Regions from separate parts of the Brevundimonas sp. FG8 genome, predicted to be linked through region 2. Evidence: riboswitches for the same ligand, from Rfam matches in the RefSeq annotation. Region 2 holds a riboswitch; the other holds the start of a gene.
What was found. A riboswitch is a leader RNA that binds a small molecule or an ion and turns the genes downstream of it on or off. The one in region 2 is predicted to bind S-adenosylmethionine.
Positions count from the first base shown of each region.

Region 1: another riboswitch for S-adenosylmethionine. It lies ahead of metX (homoserine O-succinyltransferase MetX); the one in region 2 lies ahead of ACODRV_RS08170 (TonB-dependent receptor plug domain-containing protein).

Region 1 covers NZ_JBMDIU010000001.1:229,292-236,072, reverse strand. Annotated here, with positions in the region: gene ACODRV_RS01070 (NAD(P)-dependent oxidoreductase) at 1-341, opposite strand, end outside; gene ACODRV_RS01065 (TorF family putative porin) at 509-1,189, opposite strand; gene ACODRV_RS01060 (ammonium transporter) at 1,284-2,639, opposite strand; SAM riboswitch class I at 2,895-3,019, shown strand; gene metX (homoserine O-succinyltransferase MetX) at 3,119-4,111, shown strand; gene metB (cystathionine gamma-synthase) at 4,108-5,298, shown strand; gene ACODRV_RS01045 (homoserine dehydrogenase) at 5,300-6,526, shown strand; gene ACODRV_RS01040 (TonB-dependent receptor) at 6,607-6,781, opposite strand, start outside.
Region 2 covers NZ_JBMDIU010000003.1:387,298-394,078, forward strand. Annotated here, with positions in the region: gene ACODRV_RS08150 (serine hydrolase) at 1-963, shown strand, start outside; gene rpsF (30S ribosomal protein S6) at 1,160-1,543, shown strand; gene rpsR (30S ribosomal protein S18) at 1,556-1,831, shown strand; gene rplI (50S ribosomal protein L9) at 1,833-2,417, shown strand; SAM riboswitch class I at 2,527-2,638, shown strand; gene ACODRV_RS08170 (TonB-dependent receptor plug domain-containing protein) at 2,932-5,352, shown strand; gene ACODRV_RS08175 (hypothetical protein) at 5,491-5,832, shown strand; gene ACODRV_RS08180 (hypothetical protein) at 5,819-6,190, shown strand; gene ACODRV_RS08185 (hypothetical protein) at 6,345-6,722, shown strand.

The sequences.
Region 1 (6,781 bases), on a different contig from region 2:
CCCGACTGTTCCAGCGTGCAGGAGCCCTCGCACAGCCGATCCTGCGGGCAGATGCGACCGCAGATTTCGGGCATGGTCGAGGTGGCCTCGGACTGGCGCCAGGCTTCCTCGGCGCGACCTTCGGCGGCGAGGCGCAGCCAGTCGGGAATGTTGTTCTGGAGCGGACAGGCGGACTGACAGAAGGGCACGCCGCACTGGGCGCAGCGGCTCGCTTGCCCCTTGCCCGCGTCAGGCGCGAAGTCCGCGTAAATTTCGGCGTGGTTGTGCACGCGATCGGTCGCCGACACCTTGGTCGGGCCGGTTCTGGGGACAACAACGAAAGTCTGGTTCACGGACGCCAAGGCAAGCCCTCTTCGCAACTGCACAAGTTCTAGAGGCTTCAGGCAGGTCAGGCAATTTCCATGCTGTCCTTGCGCATTCATCCTGTTCGCCGGAAAATACAAACCGGCAAGACCCGCCAAAGAGGCAAGGTCTTGCCGGTCGCCGGGCGGAAGGGACGCCCGGATCTTTAGAAGAGGAACTTCAGCGTTCCGACGACGCGGTCATCCGACAGGGGCGTGTCCACTTCGGTGCCGTGGTAGCGCACGTCGATCGCGATGTTGTCGGTGATCGAATAGGCGCCCCCGGCGTTCCAGGTGCTGTAGTCATCGTTGACGTCCAGATACTGGTAGCCGACCGCCGCGCTGAGGCTCAGCTTGGAGATGGGGGCGTAGGCGATGTTGGCCTCGACGTAGGTCGCCTCCCCATCCAGGCCGAAGAAGTCCGGCGAGTAGTAGAGGGCGCCGCCGAAGGTCACCGGACCGACCGCGCGCGAGGCGGCGGCCTTGAGCTCGACATAGCTGTAGTCCGACCCCGACGGATCGTTGACGTACAGGTAGCCGACCACCCCGAAGTCGAGGCCGAAGCCGCCCGCTTCCGTGCGATAGCCGCCGTAGATGTCGATTTCGGCGTCGGTGTCGTCACCAAAGTCCACATTCGAGGCCCAGGCCCCGGCATAGAAGCCGGACTCGAAGGTGACGTCGACGCCGAGCTGGATCGCCGCTTCCTCATCCGTCTGGCTATAGCCGCGGAAGACATAGTCGGAGGTGACGGCGGCGTTGAAGCTGACATCCTGGGCGCTGGCCGACGAGGCCGCGCCGGTCGCGATCAGGGCGGCGGCGAAGGCCGCGGCGCAATAGGCGAGTTTCATTGTTCTTGTTCCCCAATTTGTTCGGTCGATGGTCGGCACGCAAACGCTTACTGGGGCCGGGGCAGGAGGAGAGAGCTCCCGCCCCGACGATCGCTCAGACGGTCTCCAGCGCCTCACCGTGCAGGTGGGTGTCGAGACCTTCTTCTTCCGCCTCCGCGCTGACACGCAGGCCGGTCGTGAACTTGCAGATGATCAGGATGACGAGGGTGCCCACCGCGCTGTAGGCGATGGTCCAGCCCAGACCGATCAGCTGGGTCATGACGTCAGCGCCTTCCGACAGGCTGTTGATCGCGGTCGAGGCGAACACGCCGGTCAGCAGGGCGCCGGCCAGACCGCCCGCGCCGTGGATGCCGAAGGCGTCCAGCGAGTCGTCGTAGCGGAGCAGTTTCTTGATCCACACCGACGAGGCGTAGCAGACCGGACCGGCGATCAGGCCGATGATGACCGCGCCCTTCGGGTCCACGAAGCCGGCGGCCGGGGTGATGGCGACCAGACCGGCGACGATGCCCGACAGCACGCCGATCAGCGACGCCTTCTTCTTCTCGATGACCTCGACGATCTTCCAGGTGATGGAAGCGGCGGCGGCGGCGAGAATGGTGTTGATCAGGGCCACACCCGCCAGCGCGTTGGCGCCGCCGGCCGAACCGGCGTTGAAGCCGATCCAGCCGACCAGCAGCAGTGAGGCGCCGATCATGGTCAGAACCGGGTTGTGGGCCACGATCGGCTCCTTGCCGTAACCCTTGCGGGCGCCGAGGAAGATCGCGCAGACCAGACCGGCCACGCCCGAGTTGACGTGCACGACCGCGCCGCCGGCGAAGTCCAGCACCCCGGCGCCGCCGAGGAAGCCGCCGCCCCACACCCAGTGGGCGATCGGCGCATAGACCAGCAGGGACCACAGGGCCGTGAACAGCAGCAGGCCGGTATACTTCAGGCGTTCGGCGAAGGCGCCGGTGACCAGGGCGGGCGTGATGATCGCGAAGGTCAACTGGAACGACAGGAAGACGAATTCAGGGATGCCCGGCAGCAGGCTGTGCGCCGTCTCCATGCCCACGCCGTTCAGGAAGAAGGCGTCGAAGCTGCCGATGAACTGGTTGACGGTGTCGCCGTCAAACCCGCCAAGGGCGCCCGCCTTGCCGAAGGCGATGGAGTAGCCGGCGATGAACCAGACCAGGGTGGCGACGGCGAAGACGCCGACTGACTGGGTGATGGTGGCGATGACGTTCTTGCGGCGAACCATGCCGCCGTAGAAGAGCGCCAGACCCGGCAGGGTCATAAGCAGAACGAGAGCCGCCGAGGTCAGCAACCAGGCGGTGCCGGCGCCGTCGAGTTCCAGCGGAACCTGATGGCCCAGAAGGGCCGGAGCCGGTGCGGGCGCGGCGCTGGCCGCGGTCGCGATTACCGATGTCAAAAGACCGAGCCCGAGAGCAAGGCCGCCGCGAAGTCGTGTCATCTCAATCCCCCAAAAGGATGCCGTTACGCATTTGCAAACTGTTTACCGCACCTGCGAAATCCGCAAGTGGGCGGAAGAAGATTCAGGAATTTTTGTTGCGTTCGCAACGCACTTGACTTCACCAAACGCAAAACTGTTGTCGCCATACGATCCATAGCAATCAAAATCGTGCTTATTTACGGCTTAGCTTGCGAATTCGCAGTCGCAGCATTTTTGGGGGATTGACGAGCCCGCCCGCGTTCGTCACCGTAAAGACACTCATCAAGACCGGCTGAGGGATAGGCCCTTTGACGCCGGGGCAACCTTCCAGTGATCCACCCGATCATTGGAGATGGTGCCAACTCCTGCGGGGCGTCTTCGGAAGCCGCGAGAGATGAGTGAAGCGAGTGGTCCATCACGGGGCCAGACGACTTCACGGGTCTTTCTTCGCAGATGTTGGTTCGCCCCATCGGTTTCGCTGAGTGGAACCGGAGCGGACAGTGGCGTCCACCACCGAATGGATCATCGACGAGGCTCCCGGCCGTGACGTGACGGCCGCGATTCCGGCCGACTTCCGGCTGGCCTCGGGCGAGCGTCTGTCGGCGGACACGCTGGTCGGCCGCATCCATGGCCCGACGAAGGGACCGCTGGTCGTCATCACCGGCGGCATCTCAAGCGGCCGCTTCGCCGCCCGCTGGTGGTCGTGGGCCGTGCGTCACGGCGGACCGGTCGATCTGGACCGCGTGCGGGTGCTGGCCTTCGATCTTCTGCCGGGAAAGACGGAGCCGGGCGTCACCATCACGACCCAAGATCAGGCCCGCCTGCTGGCCGTGCTGCTCGACAGCCTGAACGAGGCGCGCATCGACGCCTTCGTCGGCGCCTCCTACGGCGGTTGCGTGGGTCAGGCCTTCGCCGCGACCTTCCCCGAACGGATCGGTGAGCTGATCGTGATCTCCGCCGCCCACCGCGCCCATCCGGCGGCTACCGCCTGGCGCGGGGTGCAGCGCCGGGTGCTGGCCTTCGCCCGCGATTGCGGTCGTGAGGCCGAGGGCGTGTCGCTGGCCCGCGAACTGGCGATGACCACCTATCGCACCGCCGACGAGTTCGACTGGCGCTTCGCCACCATCGCCCCGGCGCAGGCCGGCGAGGCTTATCCGGTGTGCGAGTACCTGATCTCGCGCGGCGCCGACTACGCCGAGGCGACCAGCGCGGACCGCTGGATCTCCCTGTCGGATTCTCTGGATCGCCACGCGGTCGCGCCCGAAGCCATCCGTTGCCCGCTGACCTTGCTGGGCTTCACCAGCGACCGGCTGGTCCCGATCGAAGACCTGCGCGAGCTGGCCGCCCGCGCCCCCGCCCTGCGTCGCTTCGCCGAGGCGGGCTCCATCTTCGGCCACGACGCCTTTCTGAAGGAGCGCGAGCTGGTCGGCCGCACGCTCCACGACGCCCTTTCACCCCTGTACGTCCGCCAGCCTGACGAGATCGCCGCATGACCTGCTCCAGCGAAGCCCATCCCTGTACCACCGCCGCCCGGCACGGCGTGAACAACGATCCGGCGCACGGGGCGGTGATGCCGCCGCTGTACCTGTCGTCGAACTACAGCTTCGACGGCCTCGAGGGTAAGCGGAAGTACGACTACACGCGCTCGGGCAACCCGACCCGCGACGTGCTGGGCGAGACGCTGGCCAGGCTGGAAGGCGGCGCAGGCGCGGTGATCACCGCGACGGGCATGGCGGCGGTCGATCTGGCCCTGTCGTCGCTGGAGCCGGGCGACCTGCTGCTGGCCCCGCATGACCTGTACGGCGGCACGCACCGCCTGCTGTGCGCCCGCGCGCGCCGCAACCATTTCGACGTCCAGTTCGTGGACCAGAATGATCGCCAGGCGCTGGACGCCGCCTTCGCCCTGAACCCCAAGCTGATCCTGATCGAGACACCGTCGAACCCCCTGATGCGCGTGGTGGACGTGGCCGACATCTGCGCCCGCGCCCGCGCGGTCGGTTGCAAGTCGGCGGTGGACAACACCTTCCTGTCGCCCGCCCTGCAGAACCCGATCGCCCTGGGCGCCGATCTGGTGATCCACTCGACCACCAAATACATCAACGGCCACTCGGACGTGGTCGGCGGCGCCGTGGTGGCGAAGGATCAGGCCGATCTGGAACAGCTGACCTGGTGGGCCAACTGCCTGGGCGTGACCGGCTCGCCCTTCGACGCCTATCTGACCCTGCGAGGCGTGCGCACCCTGTTCGCCCGCGTTGAGCGGCAGCAGGCGACGGCCGAGCGGATCGCCGAATGGCTGGACGCCCACCCGGCGGTGAAGCGCGTCAACTATCCGGGCCTGAAGAACCACCCGGGACACGAGATCGCCGCCCGCCAGCAGAAGGGCTTCGGCGCCATGCTGAGCTTTGAACTGGCCGATCTGGACGCGGTGCGGGCGCTGGTGGACCAACTGGAGGTTTTCACCCTGGCCGAGTCGCTGGGCGGGGTGGAAAGCCTGATCGCCCACCCGACCCTGATGACGCATGCGGCCATGACGCCCGAAGCGCGCGCCACCGCGGGGATCACCGACGGCCTGCTGCGCCTGTCGATCGGTCTGGAGCATCCGGAAGACCTGCTGGCCGATCTGTCGGCGGCGCTGGACGCCGTCGTCGCCCGTACATCGCTGGAAGCCGAGGCCGCCTGAGATGACCGCCGCTTCGCTGCCCCTGCCCCGCCCGGTATCCGGCGCGGACCTGACCGCTCACGTCTCTGATGAGCCCGTCGCCCTGCTGCAACTGGATGTCTCCGACACGGCCGAGGCCGCCAGCGCGGTCTATCGCGAGGTCCGTCGCGGGCGTCGCGTGGTCGCCGTCGCCTCGGGCGGCGTCGACGCTTCGGCGAGACTGGCGGAGGCGCTGGACCTGATCGGCGTGACGACGGCGCGCCCCGGGCCAGGTCAGGCCCTGCTGGATGCGCCGGTGTCGATCGTCGCGGGTCCGGAGACCGCCATCGCTCATCCGCGCACGATACCCGCGCGCCCGCTGCGTGTGGCGCTGGCCGGATGCGGCGTGGTCGGCGGCGGCGTGCTGGCGCGCCTGTCGACAGACGACCGGTTCGAGGTGGTCGGCGTTCTGGTGCGTGATCCGAAGAAGCCCCGCGACCCGGCGGTTCCCGGGGCCCTTCTGCTGGGCGACCCCGCCGCCCTGCTGGCGCGCGAGCCGGATGTGCTGGTCGAGGCGATCTCCGACGCTTCGACCGGATTGGCGCTGATCCGCGCCGCCCTGTCGCGCGGGGTCGATGTGATCAGCGCCAACAAGCAGGCGGTGGGCGGTGATCTGGCGGCGCTGACCGCACTGGCCGAGGCGCACGAGGCGCGACTGTTGTACTCCGCCAGCGTCGGCGGCGGCTCGCCCCTGATCGAAACGGTGCGCCGGGCCCGGGCGCATGGCCCGGTCGTGCGCATCGAGGCCGTTCTGAACGGCACCTGCAACTTCATCCTGAACCGACTGGCCGCGGGCGTGGCCTTCGACGAGGCCCTGATCGCCGCGCGCGATGCGGGCTTCGCCGAGGAAGACCCGACCGCGGACCTGTCGGGCCTCGACGCCTCGGCCAAGCTGGCCATTCTGGCGCATGAGGCCCTGGACGGCGGGATCTCGCCCGAGCGTATCGCTCGCGAGACCCTGTCGGCGGACGCGGCGCTCCTCCCCGGTCGCGTCCGCCAGCTTTCCCGACTGGACGTGCGAACGGACAGCGCCGCCGTCGCCTTCACGGCGGTGGACGGCGACAGCCTGTTCGCCGACCTGCCGGACGAGTGGAACGCCCTGCGCGTGACCACCGGAGACGGTCGCGTCTTCACCGCGCGTGGACGCGGCGCCGGGCGCATTCCGACGACCGAAAGCGTCTGGGCCGACCTGACTGACCTGCTGGCCTGAGCGACGGCCCCGGGCCGCACAAAAGAAAGCCGCCGACCCTTCCGGGTCGGCGGCGTAAGTGCGCTTCGGTTCAGGAGTGATCAGAAGCGATAGCGTGCGCCGACGTAAATCTGCCGGCCGGTGTGGTGATAGACGGATGTGCTCTGACGATCCGCGCCGTCGCCGACGTACTGGTGGTTCTCCTCGTCCGTCAGGTTGAGGGCCTCCAGCGTCAACTCCAGGTCTTCGGTCAGATTGTATGAGGCCGAGGCGTCC
Region 2 (6,781 bases):
CGCAGCGCCAACGACATGGCGGTGGCCATCGCCGAGCATATCAGCGGTTCGGAAGCCCGCTTCACCGCCCAGATGACGCTGAAGGCGCAGGAGTTGGGCATGACCCACACGCGCTATGTGAACGCCAACGGCCTGCCGGACGCCCGCCAGCTGACCACGGCGCGCGATCTGGCCATCCTGGGCCGGGCGGTGATGCGGGATTATCCGCAATACTATCGCTTCCTGGGTATCCATGACTGGGTCTATGGCGGCCGGACCTACACCAACACCAACGGCCTGCTGCGCACCGGCGGCGGCTATGACGGAATGAAGACCGGCCTGACCAACGCCTCGGGCTCGAACATCATGGCCTCGGCGGTGCGGGACGGGAAACGCCTGATCACCGTGGTGCTGGGCGGCCAGTCCTCCGCGAGCCGCAACGCCCACGTCGCCGCCCTGACCGACACTGGCTTCGAGGTGATGCGCCTGCGCCGGTCCGGCCAGCAGATCCAGGTGGCGCAGCTGTTCTTCGAGCAGCGGGGCTTCGGCAACGTCCCGGCCGCGCCCGGAGCGCCCTCGCCTTCCCCGTCGGGCGCACCGGTCCAGTACGCGACGGTCAATGACGACAATGACGACGAGGGGATAACGGCCATCCTCAACGGCGGCGTCGCTCCGACCGCGCCCCGTCCCGTGGTGCCTCGCGCCGCGCCTCCGGCCCGCACGCCGCCGCGTCCCGCGCGTGAGCCCGCCGGTCGCTGGACCGTGCAGGTCGGCGCCTTCCGCGACGAGACGGTGGCCCGCAACTGGCTGACCGAGGTCAGCCGCCGCTACAGCCGACAGTTCGCCAACGCCGAGCGCACGGTGCAGAACGCCTCGGGCTGGTATCGTTCGCGCTTCACCGGCATGACCGAAGCGGGCGCCCGCGCCGCCTGCGAAGCCCTGGCCGAGCGCCGTTGGGACTGCACGGTGATCCGGCCGGAGTAGGCGCGGGGCCGACGCATCGCCCGAAGCCTTGCTCCCCGGCCGCTTTTCCCCTATACGCGCCCGCTTTCCAGGGCCTCGGTCCCGGCGCGGAGCTCCAAAGGGTTCGGGAAGTCATCCCGGCCGCCGCCTCGGGAACCATCGTGGAACGGACTGAACCCGGTCCGCCCGCGCCGACGTCCACAAGGGAGAATACCGCATGGCTCTTTACGAGCACACGGTCATGACGCGCCAGGATATCTCGGCGCAGCAGGCCGAAGCGCTGAACGACACCATCAAGACTCTGATCGAACAAGCCGGCGGCGTTGTCGCCAAGATCGAGTACTGGGGTCTGCGCAACCTGACCTACCGCGTGAAGAAGAACCGCAAGGCTCACTATTCGCTGCTGGCCGTCGACGCCCCTCCGGCCGCCATGGCCGAAGTCGAGCGTCAGCTGTCGATCAACGAAGACGTGCTGCGCTGGCTGACCGTCCGCGTCGAGGAACTCGACCTGGAACTGTCGCCGCTGCTGGCCCGTCGTGAACGTGAACGCGAACGTGAGCGTGAGCGCGGTCCCCGCGAAGACGCCGCGGTCGAAGCGTAAGGAACCCGGAACATGACCGATACCACCGCCCCGACCCCGGGCGCGCCGGCCGGCTCCGGCCCCGCCCGTCGCCCGTTCTTCCGTCGCCGCAAGGTGTGCCCGTTCTCCGGCCCGAACGCGCCGAAGATCGACTACAAGGACGTCAAGCTGCTGCAACGCTACATCAGCGAGCGCGGCAAGATCGTTCCGTCGCGCATCACGGCTGTCTCCCAGAAGAAGCAACGCGAGCTGGCCAAGGCCATCAAGCGCGCGCGCTACCTGGCCCTCCTGCCCTACGTGGTGAAGTAAGATGAAGGTCGTTCTGCTGGAACGCGTCGATAACCTCGGCGCCATCGGCGACGTCGTCACTGTCAAGGACGGCTTCGCTCGCAACTTCCTTCTGCCGCGCGACAAGGCCCGCCGGGCCACCGCCGCCAACCTGAAGGCCTTCGAACTCGACCGCGCCGCCATCGAGCAGCGCAACGAGAAGAACAAGGCCGACGCGCAGAAGGTCGCCGACAAGATCGACGGCCAGACCTACGTGATGATCCGTCAGGCCGGTGAAACCGGTCAGCTGTACGGTTCGGTCGCCGGTCGCGACGTCGCTGAAGCCGTTCAGGCTGAAGGCGGCAAGGTCGAGCGTTCGCAAGTCGTGCTCAACACGGCGATCAAGACGCTGGGCGTCCACGAGGTGCTGGTTCGCCTGCACGCCGAGGTCTCGGCCACCGTCAAGATCAACGTCGCCCGTTCGGCTGAAGAAGCCGAGCGTCAAGCCAAGGGCGAGGACGTGATCAAGTCGGCATACGAAGAAGACCGTGAAGCCGCCGCCGAACAGGCCGCGGACATGGTCGCCGGCGGCGCCGGCCAACAGGACGGTCTGGGCTCCGAAGCCTAACACCGTTACTGATGCCTGAAAGACACGGCGGCGTGGGGGAAGCCCCGCGCCGCCGAACTTTTTTCAGGCCCGTCCTTGACGCATTTATGACGCACCGCAATATCGGAACAGCTCATCGAGACCGGCTGAGGGATAGGCCCTTTGACGTCGGGGCAACCTGCGGACCGTCCGTAAGGTGCCAACTCCTTCGGGACCCCTCCCCGGGTCGCGGCAGATGAGAGGCCGGTCCCAGCCGGACTCCCACCATCTGTCACCGCAGGCGTTCCTGATCGAGCAGGAGACGACAATGCGTGCTGACAAGACCTACGCCCTGACCGCTCTCGCCGCCGATGTCCGCGCGCCGCGCCACCTTATGTGTCGCACCGGGTCCATGCGATGTCGCCGTTCGCTGTAATCGGCTGACCCGCCGGGCCTCCCGCCCGAACAGAACATCAGAAATCGCCAGCCCGGACCCCCGGTGATCGCCGCGCGCGACACCGACCGGGCGCCTGCGCCTCATCGAGAAGAGACTGTCATGACCACCACCACCCGCGTCCGCGCCACCCTGTTCGCCGCCGCCTCGGCCACCGCCCTGCTGGCCGGCGCCGCGCAGGCGCAGGCGCAGACCGCCCCGCAATCCACCCAGCCCGATGCGACCGAGATCGACGAGGTCGTCGTCACCGGCACCCGCGCCCCCAACCGCTCGCGGCTGGACACCCTCGCCCCGGTCGACGTGGTCACCCAGGAAGACCTGCAGAACCGGGGCACCACCGAACTGGCCGCCGCGCTGGCGCAGTCCGTTCCCTCGCTGACCTTCCAGCGGCCCGCCGTGGTGGACGGCACGGACTCGATCCGTCCGGCCACCCTGCGCGGCCTGTCGCCGGACCAGACGCTGGTGCTGGTGAACGGCACGCGCCGTCACGCCTCGGCGCTGGTCAACGTCAACGGCTCGGTCGGCCGCGGCTCTGCGGCGGTGGACCTGAACACCATCCCGTCCGGCGCGCTGGACCGTGTCGAGGTGCTGCGTGACGGCGCCTCGGCCCAGTACGGGTCAGACGCCATCGCCGGGGTGATCAACCTTCGTCTGCGACAGGCGGACCACGGCGGCGGCGCGACGATCACTCTGGGTCAGTACTACACCACCGTCGATACCGCCCGCGCTCCGGGGCGCGACGAGCAGGACGGCGGCACCATCACCGCCTCGGCCTGGCAGGGCTTTGGTCTGGGCGACGGCGGCTATCTGACGCTGAGCGCCGAATACCTGCAACGCGACCCGACCAACCGTTCCGACCTCGATCCGCGCGTGACGCCCAATGCTGTCACCGCCCGCTTCGGTGATCCGGAGGTCGAGCAGTGGACCGTCTTCGCCAACGCCGGCGCCCCGCTCGGCAACGGCTGGGAGGCCTATGGCTGGGCCGGCTATCAGGACCGCGACAGCGAAAGCGCCGCCTTCCCGCGCCTCGCCTCGAACGTGAACAATGTCGCCGCCATCTATCCCAACGGCTTCCTGCCCAAGATCGCCATCAACTCGCAGGACGTGTCGCTGGCCGGGGGCCTGCGCGGCTCGATCGGCGGCTGGGACGCGGATGTGAACCTCGTTTACGGCCGCAACGCCCTGGACTTCCGCACCGAGGACTCGCTGAACGCCACCTATGGCGCGGCCTCGCCGACCAGCTTCGATTCCGGCGCGCTGATCTATGACCAGCTGGTGCTGGGCGCGGATGTCTCGCGCCAGTTCGATGTGGGCCTGTACGCCCCGCTGAACGTCGCCGCCGGTCTGGAGGCCCGTCGCGAGACCTATGAGATCCAGGCCGGTCAGGCGGAGTCCTGGGATCGCGGTCCGTTGGGCGGGAACACCGCGCTGGCGGGCGGCGCCCAGGGCTTTGTCGGCTTCCAGCCGTCGAACGAGGTGGATGAGGACCGCACCGCCGTCGGCGTCTATGTCGATGTCGAGGCCCCGATCACCGAACAGTTCACCATCGCCGGCGCCGTGCGGTTCGAGGACTATTCCGACTTCGGCAACTCCACGACGGGCAAGATCTCGGCTCGTTACGACTTCACCCCGTGGTTCGCCCTGCGCGGTTCGGCCTCGACGGGCTTCCGCGCGCCGTCGCTGCAGCAGTCCTACTTCACCTCGACCAGCTCGGTGATCCAGAGCGGCGCCGTCGTGGAGACCGGCACCTTCCCGGCCACCAGCACGGTCGCGACCCTGCTGGGCGCCCAGCCGCTGGATGCCGAAACCTCGGTCAACTACACCCTCGGCGCGGTCTTCCGCTTCGGCGACTTCAACCTGACGATCGACGCCTACCAGATCGACATCGAGGACCAGATCGTCCTGTCGGAGCTGATCAACCGCAGCTTCAGCCCGCAGGTCGCCTCGCTGCTGGACCCGCTGGGCGTGCAAGCCGCGCGCTTCTTCCTGAACGGCGTGGACACCACGACCAAGGGCGTGGACGTGGTCGGCCGCTACCGCCTGAGCGACGACACCTATGGCGACTGGGACTTCACCGTGGCCGCCAACTTCAACGATGTGGAGGTCACGCGCCTGCCGACCTCGTCGTCGGTGCTGAGCCCGGTGCCGCCGCTGTTCGCCCGCAGCCGCGTCCTGACCATCGAGGAAGGCACGCCGGACACCAAGGTGTCGGGCACGACCGACTGGAGCTATGGCCGCTGGGGCATCACCGCCCGCGCGACCTATTACGCCAGCGTGCTGCAACCGGGCACGACGGCGGCCGCGGACTATTCGACCGGCGACAAGGTGGTCGCGGACTTCGAGGGGCGGTTCAAGCCGAACGACCGGGTCACCCTGGCGCTGGGCGTCGACAACGCGTTTGACGAATACCCGGACGCGGTGCCGGCGACGCTGAACAGCAACGGCGTGCTGGGCTTCCCCTTCTACTCGCCGTTCGGCTTCAACGGGCGCTTCGTCTATGCCCGCATCGGCCTGAACTGGTGATCGGATGAACGTCGGTCCCCGGGAGCGCGCCGCGCTTTCGGGGACGGCGACTCAGTTTCAAGGCATGGTCGTGTCGGCCTCACCCGCCTAGAGTGCAGGAAGGAGGGGCTCGCCCCCTCGGCTTCGGGGGAGTTTTCAATGCGGCTCATCATGCTGACTCTCAGCGCGCTGTGCGCGGGCGTGACGGGCTGCGCGACGACGGCGCCCCGCCCGACCTCGTCAGAGGTCGCCCTGATCGCCTGGTCGCGCCCTGACGCCGGTTGTGATTTCGAGAACCCGGTTCGGGAAGGCGCACTGGCGATCACCACCGACAGGACCGAGGCGGCTGTCGTTCGTGTTCGGTCAGATGAGGCGTCGAGCGCCACCTACATGGTCCGGAACGCCCAGATTTTGTATCGGCCCACAGCAGGGGACCGCTTCTGTCTCGCTGTCCTGCGCGGCCCGACCCTGGGGTCACAAGGACGCTGTGTTCGGATTTGACGCGCGGTTCCTGGACGGCTTTCGGGCGGAGATCGCCCCGGCCTATTCCCGACTGGACCAGCCGCTGTTCAGCCGCCGGGGCGCGGGCGATGCAAACGTCAACATCGCCTTCGTCACAGGCCTCAAGCTGGGAAGCGAACGACGCCGGACCGCGAATGTGAGCTTCGATCTGGGTCCGGTCGGGTCGAACGCAAGCCCGAGGTCAGGCGCGCCCGTGATCCTCGAACTGCCCGAGCCCGGATCACAGGAAACAACGGAGCTGGCAGCCATTATCCGGGAGGCAGGCCGCGGTCAGTCATCGGTCATCCCCGCCGATCTTATCGACCGGGCGCTGACGGAAAGCACTCGATGGGATTGATCGGGGACGATCCCGTCCCTGCCCCGCTCCCGGCGAGAACACCCTGCCGATGGTTCCGCTGGAGACCTGAAGTCATCCGTCGTTGAAAAAGGTCGGCGCGAGCGTTGCCATCGGCGGTCTCCGACCCTAACTGGACGGTCGGAGACCTCCCCCTATGCTTCGTTTCGCGTCGGCCCTCGGGCTCGCCCTGTTCCTTTCGCTTGCCGCCTTCACCGCCGCCGAGGCCATGACGGTGCGCGAGTTCCTGTCCATCGCCGACCGCCTGCCGCAGAACGCCACCGCGGCCCTGCGCCCAGACGGCCGCCGCCTGATCAACGAGGTCTCGACCTCGGTGCACGCGGTTCGCAACGCCCAGTTCGCCGACCAGAGGGCCGGGCGTCGGCCAGCCTACTGCATTCCGTCGCGCGGCACCGGCATCACGCCGGAGGGCCTGCTGGCCCGCTTCCGCGCCCTGCCGCAGGCCCGCCGCGACATGACGGTTCAGCAGGCGATCCGTGAGTGGATGATCGAGCGCTGGCCCTGCGGCGCGTGATCGTTAACTGATCCGTTTGCGGAATTCGGGACTGCCCACAGCCCCGGCGAATTGTCCCC